3 regions of the Colwellia sp. MEBiC06753 genome follow, and region 1 is predicted to be linked to each of the others. Evidence: predicted binding sites of a transcription regulator. Region 1 holds the regulator's gene; each other region holds the start of a gene.

What was found. Region 1 encodes sigma-54, which starts transcription at its own class of promoters, with help from an activator protein. Its sites were predicted from a motif close to GTTGGCACGNNNNTNGNNT; they were not measured.
Region 2: ACOB82_RS12755 (FimV/HubP family polar landmark protein) is a predicted target of sigma-54. The motif match lies at 1,908-1,926, and genes of this name have one in related genera.
Region 3: flgF (flagellar basal-body rod protein FlgF) is a predicted target of sigma-54. The motif match lies at 3,079-3,097, and genes of this name have one in related genera.

Annotation. Positions count from the first base shown of each region.
Region 1 is NZ_JBQMTM010000011.1:43,432-51,305, reverse strand. It holds gene pmbA (metalloprotease PmbA) at 1-1,290, shown strand, start outside; gene mgtE (magnesium transporter) at 1,364-2,722, opposite strand; gene ACOB82_RS10065 (HPr family phosphocarrier protein) at 3,170-3,445, opposite strand; gene rapZ (RNase adapter RapZ) at 3,445-4,299, opposite strand; gene ptsN (PTS IIA-like nitrogen regulatory protein PtsN) at 4,303-4,758, opposite strand; gene hpf (ribosome hibernation promoting factor) at 4,762-5,049, opposite strand; gene ACOB82_RS10045 (RNA polymerase factor sigma-54) at 5,077-6,582, opposite strand; gene lptB (LPS export ABC transporter ATP-binding protein) at 6,671-7,402, opposite strand; gene lptA (lipopolysaccharide transport periplasmic protein LptA) at 7,403-7,874, opposite strand, start outside.
Region 2 is NZ_JBQMTM010000015.1:91,263-99,136, reverse strand. It holds gene ACOB82_RS12765 (4-phosphoerythronate dehydrogenase) at 1-612, shown strand, start outside; gene ACOB82_RS12760 (aspartate-semialdehyde dehydrogenase) at 617-1,633, shown strand; gene ACOB82_RS12755 (FimV/HubP family polar landmark protein) at 1,989-5,354, shown strand; gene truA (tRNA pseudouridine(38-40) synthase TruA) at 5,740-6,534, shown strand; gene accD (acetyl-CoA carboxylase, carboxyltransferase subunit beta) at 6,901-7,788, shown strand; gene folC (bifunctional tetrahydrofolate synthase/dihydrofolate synthase) at 7,798-7,874, shown strand, end outside.
Region 3 is NZ_JBQMTM010000013.1:91,712-99,585, reverse strand. It holds gene flgB (flagellar basal body rod protein FlgB) at 33-428, shown strand; gene flgC (flagellar basal body rod protein FlgC) at 431-850, shown strand; gene ACOB82_RS11490 (flagellar hook assembly protein FlgD) at 865-1,554, shown strand; gene flgE (flagellar hook protein FlgE) at 1,583-2,959, shown strand; gene flgF (flagellar basal-body rod protein FlgF) at 3,145-3,888, shown strand; gene flgG (flagellar basal-body rod protein FlgG) at 3,908-4,696, shown strand; gene flgH (flagellar basal body L-ring protein FlgH) at 4,715-5,395, shown strand; gene ACOB82_RS11465 (flagellar basal body P-ring protein FlgI) at 5,440-6,543, shown strand; gene flgJ (flagellar assembly peptidoglycan hydrolase FlgJ) at 6,565-7,518, shown strand; gene flgK (flagellar hook-associated protein FlgK) at 7,560-7,874, shown strand, end outside.

The DNA.
Region 1 (7,874 bases):
GCTAACACCTTATCGTTAGCAAAAGAGCTTGGAGCCGACAGCGCAGAAGTTGCCATGAGCCGCCAGCAAGGCCTAAGCGTAAATACCCGCATGAGTGAAGTTGAAAATGTTGAATTTACCAATGACGGTGCCTTAGGAATTACTGTCTACAAAGATGGTCGTAAAGGCAGTGCCTCGACCGCCGATTTATCTGAGGAAGCATTAAAAAACGCGGTTAAAGCTGCTATTGATATCGCCAAATACACTTCTGTTGATAGCTGTGCTGGCTTAGCAGATAAAGATCGCTTGGCGATGACCCCCGAAGATTTAGATTTATATCATCCTAAAGCTATTTCAACTGAGCAAGCCATTGCCCTAGCTACTGAATGTGAGCAAGCGGCCTTTGATGCTGATAGCCGAATTACCAACTCTGATGGTGCAACATTCGCTAGCTTTGAAGGCTTTAAAGTATATGGTAATACCCATGGCCAATTGGTGGGTTACCCTAGCACACGTCATAGTTTAAGCTGCGTTAGTATCGCCACCGATGGTGACGATATGCAGCGAGATTATGCCTATACAGTTAATCGCGATTTTGACTTACTGACATCAGCCAAAACTATTGGTCAAAATGCCGCGCAAGAAGTTATCTCTCGATTACATGCACAAAAGCTCAGCACTCAAAAAGTGCCAGTATTATTTAGAGCGGATATCGCTAATACCATTTTTGGTCACTTTATTGCCGCAATTAGTGGCGGCAACTTATATCGTAAATCATCATTTTTACTTGATGCCTTAGGCCAGCAAGTTTTTCCTGAGCACTTAACTATAAATGAGCGCCCACATATCAAAAAAGCATTAGCAAGTGGCGCATTTGATAGTGAAGGTGTTGCCACCATTGACCGTGAAATTATTAAAGACGGCGCATTAGCAACCTATCTACTCACTAGCTATTCTGCACGTAAACTTGGCATGGCAACAACCGGTCATGCCGGTGGTATTCATAACTGGTTAATCACCGCCAATGGTGGCGATTTTGATGCCATGCTTGCCAAACTCGGTACTGGTTTATTGGTCACAGAATTAATGGGGCAAGGGGTTAACGTGGTTACAGGTGATTATTCACGTGGCGCTGCGGGCTTTTGGGTAGAAAATGGTAAAATTGCTTATCCGGTGGCTGAAATTACCATTGCTGGCAAATTACAAGATATGTTCAAAAACATTGTCGCAGTCGGCAGTGATACCGATATGCGTGGCAGCATTCGTACTGGTTCGTTGTTAATTGAACAAATGCAGATTGCTGGTAACTAGTCAGCAATTTATCTCACTCTTTAATGCCTCGCTTATTGTCACTCAGTGACTTAAAAGAGTAAGAATAGAAGTGCTATGTTAGCAATAACATCGCTGTGCCAAGGAAGGCAAAAATACCAACGACATCAGTTATCGTTGTTAAAATAACACTACCTGCCAACGCTGGATCTATATTCATCCGCTTTAATAATAATGGGATTAAAACCCCTGCCAAACCAGCAGCGGTTAGGTTCATTAGCATAGCAAAGGCAATTACCCCGCCTAACATTAAATCTTGCTTCCAAATAGCAACAACACTGGCAATTAGCACCGCCCAAATTAAACCATTTAGAAAGCCAACCGCTAACTCTTTATACAATAACGAACGGGCATTACTGTCACCAACGTGCCCTAGCGCAATACCACGAATAACTAGGGTTAAAGTTTGATTACCGGCGACCCCGCCCATGCTAGGCACTAATGAATTTAATACAGCTAAGATTGCCAATTGACTAAACAAGTCTTCAAACATGCTGGTAACAGCAACAGCAAGTAAAGCGGTAACTAAGTTAACACCAAGCCAGATTGAGCGCTGACGAGTACTTTTCAGCACAGGAGCGAACGTATCAGCCTCATCATCTAAACCAGCCATACTCATTAACGAGTGTTCTGCATCTTCACGAATAATATCAATGACGTCATCAATGGTAATACGGCCGAGCAACCGGCCTTCTTTATCAACAACAGGGGCAGAAATCCAATCGTAGCGTTCAAATAGCGCTGCAACATCATTTTCTGGCATTTCTGGTGGTACTGCCTCAATATCCTGATCTATCAGGGTATTAACTACAGTTTCTGGCTTAGAGGTGACAATACGTGACAACGAAACCGCACCAATAAAGCGATTAAAGCGATCGACTACATAAAAGCTATCGGTTGCTTCAGGCAAGTCGCCTTTTAGCCGCAAATACCTTAATACCACATCGACTGAAACATCAGGGCGAATAGTAATGGTGTCGGTGTTCATAATACCGCCGGCGGTATCTTCCTCGAAAGAAAGTGCGGTTTCTACACGGGCTCGATCTTGAATATCCATGCTATTAAGCACTTCTTGATACACCGCATCAGGCAATGTTCGAAGTACTTCGGCAATATCATCAATATCCATGCCTTCTGCAACCGCAGCCAGCTTTTCAGGGCGCATACTTTTTAATATGCCCTTACGTACTTCCTCATTTAACTCTTCAAGCACGTCACCTTGTAAATCGTGATCAATGAGCTGCCAAATTAATGGTCGGCTTTTAGCGGTAGATGATTCTAAAATTAATGCGAGATCGTAGGCGGGCAAGGTTTGCAATAAATTCCGAACATACACGAACATACCACTGCCAAGAGCTTCATTAACTTCTTGCAGTCGTTGTTGAATTAAATCTTGTTCTGAAATATCCGGCATAAATCACCCTGCACGGCAAAAATTCGTACTGACACTGATTAAATAGTGACGATTAAATGAGAAGTCACTGCCGACAGTTTATCTATGTTTTATGTAAAAATGACGACAGTGATTAGAGCGTGTTGAACTTTGCGATATAAATTTTGTTCGAATTTAATGGCTTTTAATCTAGGCACACCAAGTGAAGTTTGGTTATTCCAAATAAATGCGGTGTAACAACGAGTAAAAGCCATTAAAACGAATCGATAGACAGTGTCAATTGAGCTTATCTACTGCGTTTTCGCTTATTTATGTGGAATAACCACATTATATAAGCTCAGCCTTGTATATAAACTCAGTTGATTACTGCAAAATCATACAGCAAAGTTCAACACGCTCTTATTAAGTGTATATGATTGAGGGATGTTTTTCAGCTACTTTTTAGCTAAGCGTAGGATTTAATAGTAATTATTCAGCTTCATCAAAACGCTGACTAATCAGTTGGCAAATGCTAGTCAAGGCATGTTCGGCATCATCGCCATCAGCAATTACCTTCACTGTTTTCCCTTGGCCGCCCGCCAATAACATTAATGCCATAATGCTATTAGCATCTGCCGCGTTGTCACCAAGACTCACGGTAATACTAGAATTAAATTGCTGGCTTAGCTGCGCTAACTTCGTTGCCGCTCTGGCATGTAAGCCAAGCTTATTGATGATTTCTACTTCTTTTTCTAATACAGGCATTAGGTACTCTTAATATCGATATCTCTATGGCGAGATTGGACATCGTCACGCTCTTTTCTAAAGTTACTGGCAAGTAGTTCTGCAATATAAACCGAACGATGTTTACCGCCAGTACAACCAATAGCTATGGTGACATAACTACGGTTATTACGTTCTAAGTGTGGCAACCAAGTCATTAGAAAACTATTAATTTGCCAAACAAATTTAGTGACAATTGGCTGGCTGGCAAGAAAGTCTCGAACGGGGGCATCAAGGCCGGTTTGGGTTTTTAACTCTTTATCCCAAAATGGGTTAGGTAAAAACCTCGCATCAAAGACATAATCGGCGTCTGCTGGAATACCATGTTTAAAACCAAAGGATTCAAACACCAACACCATAGAGCCTGTTTTCTTACCTAAAATACGTTCACGCACAAGATCTGATAACTGGTGTGGCGATAACTGGCTGGTATTGATATATAAATCAGCGCGGGTCGATACTGGCTCTAGTAATTTCTTTTCTAACGATATTGCCTGATCGAGGGCGATATTTTGTCGAATAAGTGGATGCAAACGGCGGGTTTCGCTAAAACGTCTAATCAGATCATTATCATTTGCATCAAGGTAGAGTACCGTTAGTTCAACCGCTGATGGCAAATAATCAATAATTTCTTTTACATCATTAGGATCAGCAGGAAGGTTACGCACATCTAAACTTACAGCTACGGTATCGTAGTCATTAATAACCGTGTGAGTTAGTGCCGGCAATAAATTAACCGGGATGTTATCTACGCAATAGTAGCCTAAATCTTCCAGCACTCTTAGTGCCACTGACTTTCCTGACCCTGAGCGGCCACTTACAATAATTAACTTCATGGCTTACTCTTGAGCATCACTTATGATTTGGTAAAGCTCATGATTGTCTCGGCAACGTCGAATTTGTTTGGTTAATTGTTTATCACTAAACAGCTTGGCAATACTTTGCAGGGTTGATAAGTGCTCTTGGCAGCAATCTTCAGGTACAAACAACGCAATAAAAATATCAACTGCGCGGTTATCTATTGCATCAAAATCTACTGGCTGCTCTGAGGTCATTAATACAGCAACCACATGATGAGTCCCCGTTAAACGTCCATGAGGTATGGCAATGCCATTCCCAATACCCGTGCTACCCATTTTTTCACGTTCCATTAAACTTTCTAAAAGCTCAAAAGTAGAGTGTTCAGGAATGCGATGCGTCGCTACTGCACAAATTTGTTCGAGGATTTTCTTTTTACTTTGAATTTGGACTGCACAGGATGTGCAGTCCTCGGTGAGTATATCTTGCAGCTTCATAAGTTAATGCTGGGTTATCTTACCTTTGTATTTAAGAATTTGACGATCTAACTTATCAATCAGTGAATCTATTGATGCGTACATATCTTGGTTTTCTGCTGAGGCATGCACTTCAGAACCATTCAGGTGAACCGTCGCTTCTGCTTTTTGCTTTAATTTTTCTACTGTAAGAACGACATACACATTATTGATGTGATCAAAGTGCCGCTCTAGCTTTGCAAACTTGGTGTTAACGAAATCGCGTAATGAATCTGTCACTTCCACATGGTGGCCTGATAAATTAATTTGCATAAGCTCTTTTCCTCATTGCTTGATTACTTATAGTAAACTTTTTCTTTGATTTGACGGTGGAATAGATAAAGACTCTCGGTATTTAGCTATAGTCCGTCTCGCCACATTAATGCCTTGTTCGGCCAGCAACTCTGCCATTTTGCTATCACTTAATGGCTTCGAAGGTACTTCTGCTGAAACAAGTTTCTTTATTAATGCTCTGATAGCTGTTGATGAACATTCCCCCCCGTTTTCAGTACTTACGTGACTTGAGAAGAAGTATTTCAATTCAAAAATACCTCTTGGTGTGTGCATGAATTTTTGCGTCGTTACCCGCGAGATCGTTGATTCATGCATATCAACCGCTTCCGCAATATCATTCAACACCATAGGTCGCATAGCCTCAGGGCCATATTCAAAAAAACCTTGCTGGCGTTGAACAATACAGTTAGACACTTTTAATAGCGTTTCGTTGCGACTCTCTAAACTTTTTATAAACCATTTCGCTTCTTGCAGGTTAGCACGAATAAATTGGTTATCATCTGATGACTTCATTGTTTTGGTCATGGCCGCATACTGTTGATTAATCGACAGTTTTGGCGCAGTACTTGGGTTTAGTTCAACCACCCAACGACCATTTTTCTTTTCTACGGATACATCAGGGATAACATACTGATCATCGCTTTTAATGACGGCATCACCAGGGCGAGGATTTAACGACTGAATTAAACGAATGACTTCACGTAATTGGTCTTCTTTTAATTTCGTCTTCCTCATTATTTGACGATAGTCACGATTACCCAATAAATCAATGTGCTCAGAAATGATTAATTTACTTTCCGCTAAATAAGGCGTTTCTTTGTCAAATTGATTCAATTGAATCAGTAAACATTCAGGTACTGAACGCGCAGCCACACCTACTGGGTCAAACATATTTACCCGTTTAAGTACGGCTTCGACTTCATCTAATTCAACATCGTCAATGCCAATACTTTCTAAAATATCTTCTGCTGATACGGTCAAATAACCGGCATCATCAACAGCATCAATTATCGCCATGGCAATGGCTTCATCAGTTTCTGTAAACGGGGTTAATTCCATTTGCCAGCGTAAATGATCTTGAATCGACTCTGTTGTTTCGCCTTGATAAACATAGTCATCGCTGCCAGATGTGCCAATACCAGAACTAGAAACCCCTGCACTAAATGAGTCATCCCACGTAGAATCAACACTTAACTCTTCTGGAATATCATTTTTTTCCATCGCATCGGTGGTGCTAACTTCATCGGCGCTTGGCGCAGCATCTTCACTACCATCACTATAGTTTTGCTCGGACTGAGCGCTGGCTGAATATGACGCTTCTTCAATGCTGGTATTATTATCGTCTTGGTTATTGCTAGACTCATCCACTTCTAACAATGGATTGCTTTCAAGCGCTTCCTGAATTTCTTGTTGTAAATCAAGCGTCGATAATTGTAATAACTTAATCGCCTGCTGAAGCTGAGGCGTCATGGTAAGTTGTTGACCAATCTTAAGTTGAAGTGATGGGCGCATCGAGTATTTACAAGTCCTATTGTTCTAATTTAGCTTTAAACCAATTTAGCTTTAAATTGGTGTTAATTTATTAATGTTATATTGCTTACTATAGCTTGAATTGCTCGCCTAGGTATACATCTCTTACTTGCTGATTTGCAAGAATTTGATCTGAATTACCTTCAGCAATTAATTCACCGTGACTGACGATATAAGCATGTTCACAAACATCGAGGGTTTCACGGACATTATGATCAGTGATTAATACGCCAATTCCGCGCTGTTTCAGATGAATAATAATCTTTTTTATATCGCCAACCGAAATCGGATCAACACCAGCAAACGGCTCATCTAGCAAAATAAAACGCGGGTCTGCCGCTAATGCCCGAGCAATTTCGACACGTCGGCGTTCACCACCTGATAAACTCATGCCAGTATTATCTCTAATATGGCCAATATTAAATTCTTCAATAAGCAGCTCTACTTTTTCTTCCCGCTCAAGTGCAGAGAGATCTTTTCGAGTTTGCAAAATCGCCATAATATTTTCGTATACGGTTAATTTACGAAAAATAGACGCTTCTTGTGGTAAATAGCCAATGCCTCGCCGCGCTCTTTCATGCATCGGCAATAAAGTTAAATCTTCATCATTTAACATGATTTGGCCGCCATCATTCGGCACTAAACCAACAATCATATAAAACGACGTTGTTTTACCAGCACCATTTGGCCCAAGAAGACCAACAATTTGCCCTTCCCCCACTTGTAAGCTGACATTTTTAACAACCTGTCGACCTTTATAGGCCTTTGCCAACCCTTTGGCAGATAATGTACCCTCTGCCATTTAATTATTACCTTTTGCTTTAGGTTTTAATATGGTGGTCACAGATTGTTCACCGCCTTCTGCTTCCAATTGTTCAGTTAAGGTATTGTAGACAATTTTATCACCGCTCACTTCACTGCCAGCTTGACGCAATAAAGCGTTGCCAGTGATAGTTATAGTATAGGTTGACGGCTCGTATTTAATTTCATCTGCTTGCAGGCGAATTTTGCTGCCATCTTCAAGTTGTTGTTCAAATACCGCTGGCTTACCTTTGGCTAAATAGGTTTCATTACCACGTTGTTCTTGGCTATAAACCTGTACTAAATCAGCCTGAATAGACAATGTTCCTTGAGTAATATTTACATCATCCAAATAACTGGCAATCCGGTTTTTTAAGTCGCCCGCTTGTCGTTTAGATTTAATAACAATCTCTTTTTCAAGGTCTAATTTTGCCGCGTATACTGGGGCAATAACGACTAACGCTATTGCCGCG
Region 2 (7,874 bases), on a different contig from region 1:
GTGCCATTAACGAATGATGGTGCGTACCCAACCTATCATTTATTGGATGCTACGAGCCTTGCAGCTCTTAGTGAAGAGCAAATTTTAATTAATGCTTGTCGCGGTGAAGTAGTTGATAACCAGGCGCTTTTAGCGCTTAAACAGCAAGGTTCTGCATTAAAACTCGTATTAGATGTTTGGGAAAATGAGCCTAATGTCTTAACCGAACTTATACCTTTTACCGAAATAGCGACAGCACATATTGCTGGTTATAGCTTAGAAGGAAAAGCGCGTGGCACTGAAATTTTGTATCAGGCACTATGTAAAGCATGCAATTTCCCGGTTGAAAAAACACTAGAGCAGTTTTTACCTGAGCCGGCAATTGCACAAGTTGTCGTAAATCAAGATTATGATGAAATTTTACTAAACCATGTGGTAAAAATGGTTTACGATGTTAGGCGCGACGATGCAATATTTCGTCAACAATTACCTCGTTTCGGATTTGACCATATTAGAAAAACTTACCCCGCTCGCAGGGAGTTCTCTTCAGTGGCTATCTTAAGCGAAAATGTTCAGTTGAACCCGCTGTTTCAATTGGGCTTTAAATCACTGTGCACCAGAGAGGAAGAATAAAAGCATGGCACAAAAATTTGATGTATGCGTATTAGGCGCAACAGGTCTTGTTGGTAAAACTATTATTGAGATTTTAGAGCAACGCGATTTTCCGATTAATAAGTTATATCCATTAGCAAGCGCACGTTCAGCAGGGCAGTTTGTTGAATTTAATGGTGAAAGCATTGAAGTGATCGATGCTGATAACTTTGATTGGAGCCAAGCACAAATTGGTTTCTTCTCTGCAGGCGGTGCAACTTCTGCTAAATATGCACCACTAGCGGCGGATGCTGGATGTGTGGTAATTGATAATACTTCTGAATACCGTTATGAGCCTGATATCCCACTAGTGGTGCCAGAAGTTAACCCTGATGCATTAGCGGACTACCGTAATCGCAATATTATTGCTAACCCAAATTGCTCGACCATTCAAATGATGGTGGCGCTAAAGCCTATTCAAGATGCTGTTGGTATTGATCGCATTAATGTTTGTACTTATCAGTCGGTTTCTGGTGCTGGTAAGGAAGCTATGGATGAGTTAGCAAAACAATGCGCTGATTTGTTAAGTGGCAAGCCTATTGAACCACAAAACTTTTCACGTCAAATCGCCTTTAATGTGATCCCACAAATTGATGTATTCCAAGACAATGGTTACACCAAAGAAGAGATGAAAATGGTGTGGGAAACTAAGAAAATTTTAGGCGACGAAAATATTCTTGTGAATCCAACTGCAGTGCGTGTACCAGTATTTTTTGGTCATGCTGAAGCAATTCATATTGAAACGAGAACACAAATTTCAGCAGAAGAAGTTAAAGACTTACTCAGAGCAGCGCCAGGTGTTGTATTAAAAGAAGCTGATGAAGACTTCCCTACGCAAATTGGTGACGCCAGTGGCAAAGATGAAACTTTTGTTGGCCGCGTACGTGAAGATATCAGCCATCCAAACGGTATTAATTTATGGGTTGTTGCTGATAACGTTCGTAAAGGTGCTGCCACCAACAGTATTCAAATTGCTGAGTTATTAATTGAACAGTACCTTTAAACAATACCTTTAACCAATATTTTTAATTACACAGTACCTTTAATTAACTAAAAGCGTTAAACAGTTTTAAAGATTAATTTAATTAAAAAATTAGTAAAGAAAATCAGGAGTTAGCCGTTAAATGTTATGGTTAACTCCTTTTTTATTTTTATCAACAGTACGATTTTTGATAAATTGAATTTTTATAGTTAATACCAATTAAATAATTACTTTAATTGGTATAAATCCAGTTAACGTTAACTACTCAATTGAATAGCATAGTATTTATTTCTGAGTTGGAATAAACTTTGCTTTGTTTTTACTGGGTATAACTGCCAAAAAATTGGCAATAAAGATAATAACTAGGAAAGTATTCATGCTGCGATTGTTAAGCCTGTGCCTCTGGCAGGTGCTAATTGTTGGAATTTTGTCGGTAAATCTGCCGACTGCATCAGCACAAGAAGCCGGTATTCAAATTCGAGGCCCGAAGAGTACTGATGTCTTTCCGCACGAAAGATATGGACCTATTACTGCCAGTGATACTTTATGGAAAGTAGCATTAGCGGTTCGACCTGATCCTTCGGTTTCCGTTTATCAAGTGATGCAAGCACTTTTCGAGTTAAACCCAAATGCCTTTGCCGACAACAACCGCAATCACTTAGTTAACGGCCAATACTTACAAATCCCATCGATTGAAAAAATTCGTTTAATTGATCCTTATATCGCCAAAGCTCAGGCTGAGCGTGATGATAAAAAATGGCAGAAAAAAGTTGAAACACCTGCGGTTAAAGAGCCAGTTAAGCCTGAAGAGTTAGCGGTTAAAAAGAAAGATCTTGATGAAGCTAAAGTTGAAATTAATGAACAGTTAAAAACCTTTGATAGTGCACAAAAGCAAAAGCTCGATACGATTCAGCAAGATGTGCTTGACTCTATTGACGGGTTACAAGCGATTTTACGTGAAAATGAATCGTTGAAAAATCGCCTAAGCAACTTTAATGACCAGCTAGGTGTTATGCAGCAGGAAGTTGCAAAAGGTCAAGAAGTTAAAGCGCAAATGGATGATATGTTAGCGCTACAAAAAGAATTATTGGCTAAAGCCGAAGAGCGTGAGCGTCAGCTATTACTTGAGAAACAACAAGCTGAACTTGAAAAAGATGACTTTATGTCAAGCCTTTGGTTTAAGGTGTTGATGGGCACGTTACCGGCGTTATTAATCGCTAGTATTGTTGCGCTTATTTTAGCAAGACGTAAAAAAGAACAACCGCAATCAGAGCAAGCGCCAGTAGCCGAAAAATCTGCTCCGGTTGAGGCGCCAGTAGCTGCTGCGGTGGCTGATATAGCAACAGATAACATAGATGGCGAATTATCACTGGACGAAGAGTTATCACTTGATGATGAATTATCCATTGATTTAACCGAGTCTGAAGATGATGCTGACGACTTATTTGGCAATGACTTAGATGATCTCGATGATGACTTACTTGATGACGAATTAACTGATGACGTTATACATTTAGATGATGAGTTAGAAGAACTTGATGATTTGGAAGATATCTCATTAGATGATGATTTAGATGAGTTATCTGACGAAGGCGAGCCACTAGAAGGTGGAGAGTTGAATCAAGGTGATTTAGATGATTTATTGTCGGGTATCGATGATGACGATGAGTTACCTGAGCCACTGGAAGGTGGTGAACTCAATCAAGGTGACTTAGATGACTTATTATCAGGAATTGATGATGGCGATGAAGAGGTGTCTGAGCCGTTAGAAGGCGGCGAACTTGGCCAGAATGATTTAGACGACTTACTATCAGGTTTAGATCAAGATACGGCTAGCGATAGCGATAGCGATGAAGAGCTCGTTGATTTAGACAATGAGCTAGCAGGCCTTGATGAAATTGCCGATGATGCTGATGTTACCGACCCTGATGATATTGATGCGCTGTTAAACATCGTAAGCAATAGTGGCGAGCAAGCGCAAACAGAAGCGCCAGCAGAAGAAACGTCAAAAGTTGATGATATCGCTGATGATGCCGATGTCACCGACCCTGATGATATTGATGCGCTGTTAAATAGCGTAAGTAATAGTGCCGATCAAGCGCAAACAGAAGCGCCAGCACAAGAAACGTCAAAAGTTGATGATATCGCTGATGATGCTGATGTCACCGACCCAGATGATATTGATGCGCTGTTAAATAGCGTAAGTAATAGTGCCGAACAAACGCAAACAGAAGCGCAAACAGAAGCACCAGCAGAAGAAACGTCAAAAGTAGATGATATCGCTGATGATGCTGATGTTACCGACCCAGATGATATTGATGCGCTGTTAAATAGCGTAAGTAATAGTGCCGAGCAAGCGCAAACAGAAGCACCAGCAGAAGAAACGTCAAAAGTAGATGATATCGCTGATGATGCTGATGTTACCGACCCTGATGATATTGATGCGTTATTAGCTAGTATTAATGCTGAAAGTGAAGACTCTACAGACACTTTGGTTGACGACGGCGATGTTGAAATAACCGATCCAGATGATATTGATGCATTGTTAGCTAGTATTGATGGCGATACAACGACTCAACAAGAAGAAGTAACTGAGCCAGAAAGCGTTAGCGATGACTTAGATGAGATCACCGAAATAACTGATGCTGAAGAGATTGAAGCATTATTAGATGATGTCGAAGGTGTTGATAACACGGACGATACATCAGAGCACCAAGCACAAATAGAAGCGTTTACTGAAGATTATATTGCGCCATTCTTAGCGCTTGACTTTAGTGATATCAATTCGTCAGCTGATGCAGAAAATACCCAGGCAGAAACAGCACAAAATAGTGAAGTTGACCAAGAGCAAGCACAGGAACCTAGTCTCGAGTCTTCGCATCCTGCAATCGATCAAATATTGCCAGAAAATCAAGAAGAGCTTTCTGATGATCTAGATATAGACAGCTTAATTGCCGATGTTCAGGAACAAGGTGACAGCGAAGATGATGTTTTGGATATTGGTGATGATATTTTAGGAGGCTTTGAAGAAGAGGCCGATGACGCAGATTCTGATAGCGACGATTCTAGCCATGAAGATTTATCTGATGCGTTAAATACTGATTTTGACGAGTCAACATTGTCGGAATTGCTTAACGACGAAAAAGAAAGTCACGCATCTATTGAGCTATCGCCTGATTTTACCGACAGTAATGTACTGGCTGACTTGTTAGCTGATGGAGACTCAACACGAGAAGAAGTCAGTGAAGCTAACGAACTTGATGATATTCAAGAATTAGATAGTTTAGACTTTGATGAACTTCTCGCCAATATTGAAGAAGAGTCAGCCTCAAGTGATGATGGGGATTTTGATTTAACAGAAGAACTAGATATTGGTAATGAGCTAACGGATGATTTCGATACATTGACTGCGGAAACTGACGGCATTAACAGTGACGATAATGACGATGACTTTATCTCAGTTGATTCATTGTTATCTGATAGCTTAGAGCCTAATAATACAGATGAGCCTTATCAAAATACTAATATTGATGTTGGCTTAGGGGAGTTTCCAGAGTTTGGCGCTGATGCTAATGATATTGATGTCGATGACGACAATGGGGTCACAGCAAAGCTGGACTTAGCTAAGGTTTACCTTGAGATTGGCGACAAAGAAAACGCTGAAATTATCTTGTTAGATATATTGCAAATAGGCGATGCTGAGCAGCAAATTGAAGCGCAACAGCTACTCGATAATATGTAAGCGACTGTTAGCTAAGGTAAACAACAATAACACCGCTTACTAGCGGTGTTTTTTTTGCACTGACTTAAGTAACCTCAGATTTATATAAGCAATGCGTTTCTAGTTGCTATTTTTACTGACTTCCGCGTTGTATTGACTGGAAATAGCTGGCTATTCCTTCGTCAAAAAGCCTTAAATTCAGTAAAACTATCAAGCTAGAATTAAAAAACAGAGCAAGTTGTTGTTTTCTGTGGTTTAACACTTTTCTTATGCAAACTTGAGATTAAGGAGTTACATCAAATGAGCATTGATTTGCAAAGTTTAGTTGCTTATTTAAAAGTGAGGGCTTGCTAGAATTTCTTGATGAAATCTACGATAATGCGCGCCAGATTTTCTGGAGGTAGACATGCGGTACGCGTTAGGAATTGAATACGATGGCACAAATTACTGTGGATGGCAGCGACAAAATCATTCGCCGAGTATTCAAGAGTCATTAGAAAAAGCACTGTCGCAAATTGCGGCAGAGCCTATTGAAGTTGTTTGTGCCGGCCGCACAGATACTGGCGTTAACGCGACCAATCAAATTGTCCATTTTGACACAACCAAACATCGAAAAGATGTAGCGTGGACGTTAGGCGTCAATACTAATCTACCAAAAGATATAGCCGTACACTGGGTAAAAGCAGTAGATGAGTCATTTCATGCACGCTTTAGCGCAACCGCTCGTCGCTATCGATACATTATTTACAATGGCTCTATGCGTCCGGCTATTTTAAATAGTGGTTTAACCTTTATTCATCACCCTTTAGATGAAAAAAAAATGCATCAAGCAGCGCAAGCATTAGTTGGTAAACATGATTTTACTTCTTATCGTACAGTGCATTGTCAGTCTAATTCGCCGGTAAGAACGCTGTATCATGTTAATGTTAGTCGCATAGGACACTACATCGTATTAGATGTAAAAGGTAATGCGTTTTTGCATCATATGGTGCGCAATATTGCTGGTAGCTTAATTAGAGTCGGCCAAGGCTTAGAATCAATCGATTGGATTGCTGAAGTACTGGTAGCAAAGAATCGTTGTTTAGCTGGCATAACCGCACCAGCAAATGGGTTATATTTTGTCGATGTTGATTATCCAGAAGAGTTTGGCTTGCCTTTATCGCCACTAGGACCGCTTTTTTTACCCGAAACATTTAGTTGACCTCAGGTTTGCATAAGCAATGTGTTTCTAGCGGTTATTTTTAACGACTTCGGCGTTATTTTGACGTGAAATAGCTTGCTATTCCTACGTCAAAAAGCCTTGAATTCAGCAAAAAATACCACGCTAGAAATTAAAATTAGAACAATCCGTTGTTTTCCTTGATTTAACACTACAACTTATACAAACCTGAGGTTAGTTAGCTTAGAATGCGTTGATTTAAACAACACAGACCAGTTTTTATTAACGATTAACTAACAATTTATGGTTTAATCCGCTGTTATATTTGTTTCCACTAGTTATTTGAACAAGGTTGGTGCAAAATTACACAATCAACCTTCAAAATTTTGCAATAGGCATTTTTAATTTATGAGCTGGATAGAAAAAATTCTCCCAAAAGCTAAAAGCACACAGAAACGCAATATACCAGAAGGTGTTTGGACAAAATGTGAATCATGTAATGCGATGCTATACAAAGCAGAAGTAGAGCGTCAGATTTATGTTTGTCCTAAATGTGATCATCATATGCGTATTACTGCTCGTAATCGTATAGAGCACTTTTTAGATAAAGGTGAGCGCGTTGAAATTGGCACAGAGTTTGAGCCGCAAGATATTTTAAAATTCAAAGACTCAAAGCGCTACAAAGACCGAATTAGTGCCGCTCAAAAAAGCACAGGTGAAAAAGATGCACTAGTTGTTATGCGCGGTGAATTAAACGGAATGCCAATAGTTGCTGCAGCCTTTGAATTTTCATTTTTAGGTGGTTCGATGGCGTCAGTGGTTGGTGCCCGCTTTGTTAAAGCCGCAGAATATTGTATCGAACATAACCTACCGTTAGTGTGCTTTTCAGCCAGTGGTGGTGCTCGTATGCAAGAAGCACTATTTTCATTAATGCAAATGGCTAAAACCAGCGCAGTATTAGCGAAAATGAGTGAAAAAGGTTTACCTTATATTTCAGTATTAACCGACCCTACGATGGGTGGTGTTTCTGCTAGTTTAGCGATGTTGGGTGATGTGAATATAGCCGAGCCTAAAGCACTAATAGGTTTTGCTGGCCCGCGAGTTATTGAACAAACCGTACGTGAAAAGTTACCAGAAGGTTTCCAGCGTAGCGAGTTCTTATTAGAGAAAGGGGCGATTGACTTAATTGTTGATCGACGTGAAATGCGCGCCACTTTATCTCGTTTACTTGCTAAATTTATGGGACACGCAAGTTTAGCGACTGAAGAAGAAAATCAGGCTGCAACAGCACAGTAAAAAACATTTATGACATCAAATCATATTGAAAGCCATTGGGACAATTGGTCGTTGTCTCAATGGCTTTGTTATCTTGAAACTATTCA
Region 3 (7,874 bases), on a different contig from region 1:
TAGCTATTTCCAATAGTATTGGAGGTAGCGTTATGGCTATAAATTTTGACAAAGCATTTGGCATTCATCCCGATGGGATGGTTCTGCGTGCCAAACGTGCAGAAATAATCGCAAGTAATATTGCAAATGCCGATACCCCTGGTTACAAGGCCAAGGGCATGGACTTCCAAAAAGCACTTGCCAATGCGGCAAAAAATCAACAAATGGGTATGTCTCGTACCAATGAAAAGCACTTTGATGTTCGAATGGAGCTCAATAGCGGTGAAGGATATCGTGTGCCAGATCAACCAGATACCGGTGATGGCAACACGGTTGATGTACAAGTGGAACGAAACTTGTATCTAGAAAACTCATTACAGTATCAAGCGAGTGTTCAGTTTCTGAACTCGAAGGTACAAGGCTTGAAAAAAGCCCTTGGAGGTCAATAGTCATGAGTCTTTTTAATGTCTTTAATATTAGTGGTAAAGGAATGGCCGCACAGGCTGTTCGATTAAATACCACCGCAAGTAACATTGCTAATGCTGACAGTGTAAGTAGTAGTGTAGATGAAACTTATCGAGCACGGCATCCGGTTTTTGCCGCAGAGATGCAAAAAGCTGCCGCCGGTCAAGAAGGCTCTGTTGGTGTAAAGGTATTGGGTATTGTTGAAAGTGATAAACCACTTAACGTTGAATATTCACCCGATCATCCAATGGCTGACAAAGACGGCTATATATATAAACCCAATGTTAATGTCATTGAAGAGATGACCAATATGATTTCCGCATCACGTTCATACCAAACCAATATTCAGCTCGCTGAATCGGCAAAGAACATGGTGAATAAAACCTTAACTTTAGGCCAACGTTAATTTAAGTGAGATAAATGATGGATTCTGTAAGTGGAAGCAGCAGCCTAGACGGTTTACGTTGGCAAAAAGAAGCGGTAGACGTTGCTAAAGATGATGATGGCATGTTAACGCAAGAAGATTTTTTTGCGCTAATGACACAAGAGTTAGCGCATCAAGATCCAACTAAGCCGGTAGAGAATAATGAAATGATTTCTCAAATGACTGCATTCTCAACAACTGATGGTGTCGCACAGCTTAATACTGCTTTTGCCGAGTTTGCTGCCACCATGTCATCAAGCCAAGCGTTGCAAGCTTCGTCTTTAGTAGGTCGCAGTGTCTTGGTAGAAGAGAACGTTTTTGGCATGAGTACCGGTGAAGAGCCAAAAGGCAAAATAGTTACCGATTTACCTGCCAGTAACGTCAATATCTATGTTGAAAACACTGCAGGTGAAATTATTCAAACAGTGCCAGTTGGTAATTTACCCGCCGGTGAATCTGTTTTTACTTGGGATGGCATGACATCAACCGGCGAACTAGCGCCAGAAGGTGCTTATCGCTTTAGAGTGGCAGGTTTAGTAGATGGTCAAGCGTCAGAACTTCAAGCAATGACGTATCGCAAAGTAGATAGTGTCACGTTAGCCGGTGCTAGCGGGCAAATCGTATTAAACCTTAATGGTGGCTCTTCAATGAATCTTTCAGATGTCGTTGAAGTGACTCAAGGTTAATTCAGTAAGATTTTAATGAGGTGAAATTATGTCTTTTAACATATCACTAAGTGGTTTAAATGCCGCACAAAAAGACTTAGACGTAACGTCTAATAATATTGCAAACGTCAATACCACTGGCTTTAAAGAATCTAGAGCTGAATTTGTCGATGTATATGCTGCATCATTACTTGCTGGTGGTAAAACCAAAGTCGGTGATGGTGTATTAACCGCTGATGTTGCCCAACAGTTTGCCCAAGGTAGTATTAAATTTACCAATAACGCGCTGGATTTAGCGATTACTGGTAATGGCTTTTTCGCCACTATTCCTGAGCTCGACAGTTTAGAGCGCTCGTATACCCGAGCGGGTGAATTTAAGCTAAATGCTGATAACTTTGTTGTTAACTCAAATGGCGACCATTTATTAGGCTTCCCAGTTAATGATGATGGTTCTTCAGCTTCTGTTGCTTTAAGTACGACTCAACCTATTCGTATTCCAACAGCATCTGGCGCGCCGCAACAAACAGGCAAAGTAGATATTCGTATGAACTTACCTGCGGGCAATGCAGTTATCGACCCGTTAACACCGTTTGATGAAACCGACCCGCTATCGTATGACCATTCAACTTCGGTAACGATTTTTGACTCGTTAGGTGATAGTCATATTATGACTTACTACTACCGTAAAGCGGCAGCAAATGAGTGGGATATGTATGCTTCAGTTGATGGGCAGCGAGTAGATTTCCAACCAACAGCAACTGCGGGTAATGGTATTGGTTCTTATGCTCCACCAGCCGCGGCACCGACATTGCCTGCCACAGGTCCACTTGTACCAGGTAACTTATCTGCGATTCGCTTGGCGTTTTCAAGTGGTGGTGACTTTATTGGTCAATACCCAGGTACGGTAGAGAGTGTTGCATTAGGGGCGGGCATTTTGACTAACGGTTCAGATCCTACGCAAACAATTGAAGTTGATTTTAACTTAGATACCACAGGACCTAACCCTAATGAACCAACGCAATTTGCTTCTGGTTTTGAAGTGACTGCGCTTGAGCAAGATGGTCTAGCAGTAGGACGCTTAACGGGCCTTGATATTGACGCTGACGGTCTAGTTCGAGCAACCTACAGTAATGGTACATCTGAGCCATTATCACGAATTGCGTTAGTTAACTTTGCGAATAACCAAGGCCTAACTCAGGTTGGTGGTACAGCGTGGAAAGAAAGTTTAGTGTCGGGTGAAGCGTTAGCTGGTGAAGCCGGTTCTGGTACTTTTGGTACGATTAATTCGTCAGCGCTTGAGCAATCAAACGTTAACTTAACTTCAGAGTTAATTGACTTGATTTCAGCGCAGCGTAATTTCCAAGCAAACTCACGTTCACTGGAAGTTGATAATCAGCTAAACCAAACTATCCTACAAATTCGATAGTTAGTTTAAATTAACTATCGAACAAATACTTTATCTAGCGAGTGTTTCTTAGATTTGAAAATAAGCCCTGCTTTAAACCGTAGGGCTTTTTTTATTCCTCATTCATCGTTATTTTCTATCTTGGCACCTAATTTGCATTTTCCTTTATATCAGTTGATATCAGAATTTTATTACTGGATTTCATAATGGATAAGATGCTTTATATCGCGATGAGCGGTGCCAAACAAAACATGCATGCCTTAGCCGTGACTGCCAATAACTTAGCAAATGCCAAAACTACTGGCTTTAAAGCTGACTTGGCTCAGGCAAGATCAATGCAGGCTTTTGGTGATGGTCTGCCTACACGTGTTTTTGCTATGACCGAACGTTCAAGCCAAAGTTTTGACAGTGGTTCTATGTTAACTACTGGCAGAGATCTTGATGTCGCTATTCAAGGTGATGGTTGGATTGCCGTACAAACGGCTGATGGCACTGAAGCTTATACCCGTGAAGGCAGTATGAAAATAACTGATGAAGGCACGCTAGAAACCGCAAACGGTGAGTTAGTGATGGGTGAAGCAGGACCCGTTTTTCTGCCGTTACCTGTAAGTAATATTACCATTTCGCCTGACGGTACCATTATGGTTCAGCCAGAAGGCGCGCCAGCAAATGCCCAGGAAGAAGTGGCCAGAATTAAAATGGTTAACCCTGATGTGCGCTTGATTGAAAAAGGTAGTGACGGCTTATTCCGTAGAAAAGACGGTACGGTTGAACAAGCGGATATTACTGTTGAGCTGCGTAGTGGCACACTCGAAGGCAGTAATGTTAATCCAGTGAGTGAAATGTCAGACATGATTGCACTGCAACGCCAGTTTGAAATGCAATTGAAACTTATGAAAACAGCAGAAGAAATTGATTCAGCAAGTTCTTCATTATTGCGTGCTTTCTAATTAATTAACGAGGTGAATTATGAACCCAGCATTATGGATTAGTAAAACCGGCTTAGATGCGCAAACGAAGGAAATTGCTGTAATCTCAAATAACTTAGCTAACGCTAGTACGGTCGGCTTTAAGAAAAGCCGCGCAGTATTTGAAGATTTGCTATATCAAACCATTAACCAACCAGGTGGTCGAAGTGCTCAAGATACCGAAATGCCATCAGGTTTAATGTTAGGCGCTGGTGCCAAAGTAGTATCGACCCAAAAAATTCATACCCAAGGTGACATGGTTACTACTGATAACTCATTGGACTTAATGATTCAAGGTGAAGGTTTCTTTGAAATATTAATGCCAGATGGTACGTCAGCCTATACTCGCAATGGTCAATTTACCATGGATGAAGAGGGTAACATTGTAACCCCAGGTGCTGGCTATTTAATGCAGCCACAAATCACTATTCCAGAAGATGCATTAGAAATTAATGTTTCGCAAGATGGTGAAGTATCAGTACGTTTGCAAGGACAGGCGGAAAATGCCGTAGTTGGACAAATCAATACCGTTAACTTTATTAACCCAACAGGTTTAGAGCCAATTGGTCAAAACTTATATACCGAAACTGCGGTAAGTGGTGTACCTACAGAAGGTGTGCCTGGCTTGGAAGGTTACGGCATGATAGTGCAAGGGGCATTGGAAACGTCGAACGTTAACACCACCGAAGAATTGGTGAATCTTATTGAAAGCCAACGGGTTTATGAAATGAACTCAAAAGTTATTTCTGCCGTTGATCAAATGCTTAGCTATATCAATCAGCAGTTATAGCTCGCTAAGGAGGCCGTAATGAAACAGGTAACTACTTTTATTTTAATCGCCTTGTTAGCCGGGTGTGCCAGTGTTGAACAGGCGAAAATTTTACCCAATGATCCGGACTTTGCGCCAATTTTGCCAGAAACTGAAGAAGAGGTCGTGGTGCCAACAGGTTCGTTATTTAAGGCCAACTACGTCAACAATATTTATTCTGATTCTAAAGCTCACCGAGTCGGTGACATTATTTCAGTGATTTTAAGCGAAAGTACCCAAGCACAGAAAAATGCTAAAACTGAATTGAAGAAAGAAAACAGCGCCACTATGGATCCACTTATTGGACTTAATGGCCTGCCAGTTACGGTGAAAGGTAATTCACTGCAGTTTGGCTATAACCAAGATTCTGACTTTAAAGGTGACTCGAAAGCTAACCAAGGTAATAGCTTAAGCGGCAATATTTCGGTTCATGTGCTTAGAGTCTTGCCTAACGGTAACTTAATGATCCGTGGTGAAAAATGGATGACGTTAAATAACGGCGATGAATATATTCGCTTAACTGGCATTATTCGCCCACAGGATATTTCTTCAAGCAATACCATAGTGTCAAACAAAGTTGCTAATGCGCGCATTCAATATGCAGGCACAGGCACCTTTGCCGATGTTCAAGAACAAGGCTGGTTAGCGCGATTTTTTAGTAGCAGCTGGTGGCCACTTTAGTGGTAATGGTAATGACAACAACACAAGTAAAACCGGAGGTTAATATGAATAAATTGATCAAAATTTGCAGTATCGTATTAACAACAATTACGTTATTGGTTTCATCGCTTGCCTACGGCCAACGTATTAAAGACTTGGCAGATGTTCAAGGTGTGCGTTCGAACCAATTGGTTGGCTACGGTTTAGTGGTTGGCTTGCCTGGAACTGGCGAGCAAAGTCCATTTACTGAGCAAAGTTTTAAAACCATGCTGAGTAACTTCGGCATTACTATGCCAGCGAACTTAAAACCTAAAATTAAAAATGTTGCTGCTGTTGCCGTTCATGCTGAATTACCTGCATTCGCCAAACCCGGTCAAAAAATTGATATTACCGTTTCCTCGATGGGCAGTGCGCAAAGTTTACGTGGTGGCACTTTGCTGCAAACTATTTTAATGGGGATTGATGGCAATGCCTATGCTGTAGCACAAGGCAGCTTAGTGGTGAGTGGTTTAGGTGCAGAAGGGCTAGATGGCTCGAAAATTGTAATCAACACACCAACGGTTGGCCGTATCGCTAATGGCGCGACCGTCGAGCGTGAAGTTATTTCACCGTTTATGTCGGGCGATCACATTACGTTAAATTTACGTAATTCAGATTTTACTACCGCTAAACGCATGGCTGATACCATTAATGATTTTATTGCAGGTACTGCCCGGGCAGTAGACGCAACATCAGTTAATGTAACTGCGCCACGAGATGCCGCGGATCGCGTTAGCTTTTTATCCTTAATAGAAAATTTAGAGTTTGAACCAGACTCGCCTGCAGCAAAAGTAATTGTTAACTCACGTACCGGTACGATTGTGATTGGCGCAGATGTTAGGTTATTAGCGGCTGCAATAACCCACGGTGGCATTACCGTTACGATTAATGAACAACAAGAAGTTACGCAACCAAATGCCTTTGCCGAAGGTGAAACAGCGGTGACACAAAATTCAATTATTGATGTTAATAAAGATGATTCGCGGATGTTTGTATTTAACCCTGGTGTGTCGCTAGACACCTTAGTGCGTGCAATTAATGAAGTAGGCGCGGGGCCTGGCGATGTCATGGCGATATTAGAGGCGCTTGAGCAAGCCGGTGCGCTACGCGGCGAGCTTATCATCATTTAATTGAGCGGCTAGGAGACGGTAATGGACAATAAAATTGCTGATGCACGTAACTTTCTTGATTTAAATGGCTTAAACAATATTCGTCAACAAGCCAATCAAACGGATCAAGCATCAAAAAAAGCTGCATTAAAAGAAGCTGCGCAGCAATTTGAGTCGATCTTTATGCAAATGCTGCTAAAAAGTATGCGTGAAGCACAAGATGTTTTGGCATCGGACAGCCCATTTAATTCTCAGTCGACAAAGTTCTATCGCGATATGCATGACCAGCAACTTGCGGTAGAAATGTCGGCCAATGGTTCGTTAGGGTTAGCAGCATTAATTGAGCGTCAACTAGGTGGTGGCGATGATAAATTCACCCCAAGTTCAGTGTTACGAACTGACAATAGAACGATTAAAGCTCAGTCAGTAGTCAATATGGCGGAGCAATATCTAGCCGGATCGTCAAATAATCGTCAGTCTGATTCGGTTACTCAACCAGTGAATAATAGCCAAGCTACCACTGAATTTAGTCAGCCAAAAGATTTTGTTCATGCGCTTAAAGAGCCTGCCCAACAAGTACAGCAGCAGCTAGGTGTACCTTTTGAAGTGGTTATTGCCCAAGCCGCACTGGAGACAGGCTGGGGGCAAAAAATCATAAAAAATAACCAAGGACAAAGCTCAAATAACCTATTTAATATCAAGGCGGATAGCCGTTGGCAGGGCACTAAAACCCATAAAGATACTCTTGAGTATGAACAAGGCGCTTTAGTTAAGAAAAATGAGCCGTTCCGTGTTTATGATTCCATTGCCGACAGTGTTGGCGACTACATTAATTTCCTTTCTTCTGGCCAGCGTTACCAAGAAGCTTTAGCAAATCCTGAAAATGTGGAGCACTTCTTGCAAGGATTACAAAAAGCTGGTTACGCAACCGATCCCAATTATGCCGATAAAATAATGGGAACGTTAAAAACCGTCACCAATTTATTAAGTAATTAAGTTGTTATCGAGCACTCCTCGATAACCGAGGAGTTTAGCGTATGTCTGTTAATTTGTATCAAACTGGTGTTAGTGGCTTATTGGCCGCACAGCAGCAGTTAGCAACAACAGGCCATAATATCGCCAATGTTAATACCGAAGGTTATAGCCGTCAGCGAGCAGAGCAAAGCCCGCAAATTGGTTTGTATAATGGTGATAATTATATTGGTTCAGGTACTTATATTACTGACATACGTCGAATTTATGACGAATTTGCCCAAAAAGAACAATTACTCAACCAAACAAGTTTAGGTTTTGCTGACGGACTTAATGCTAGCTTAGATCAACTTAATAACATCATGAGTAGTTCTGGCGAA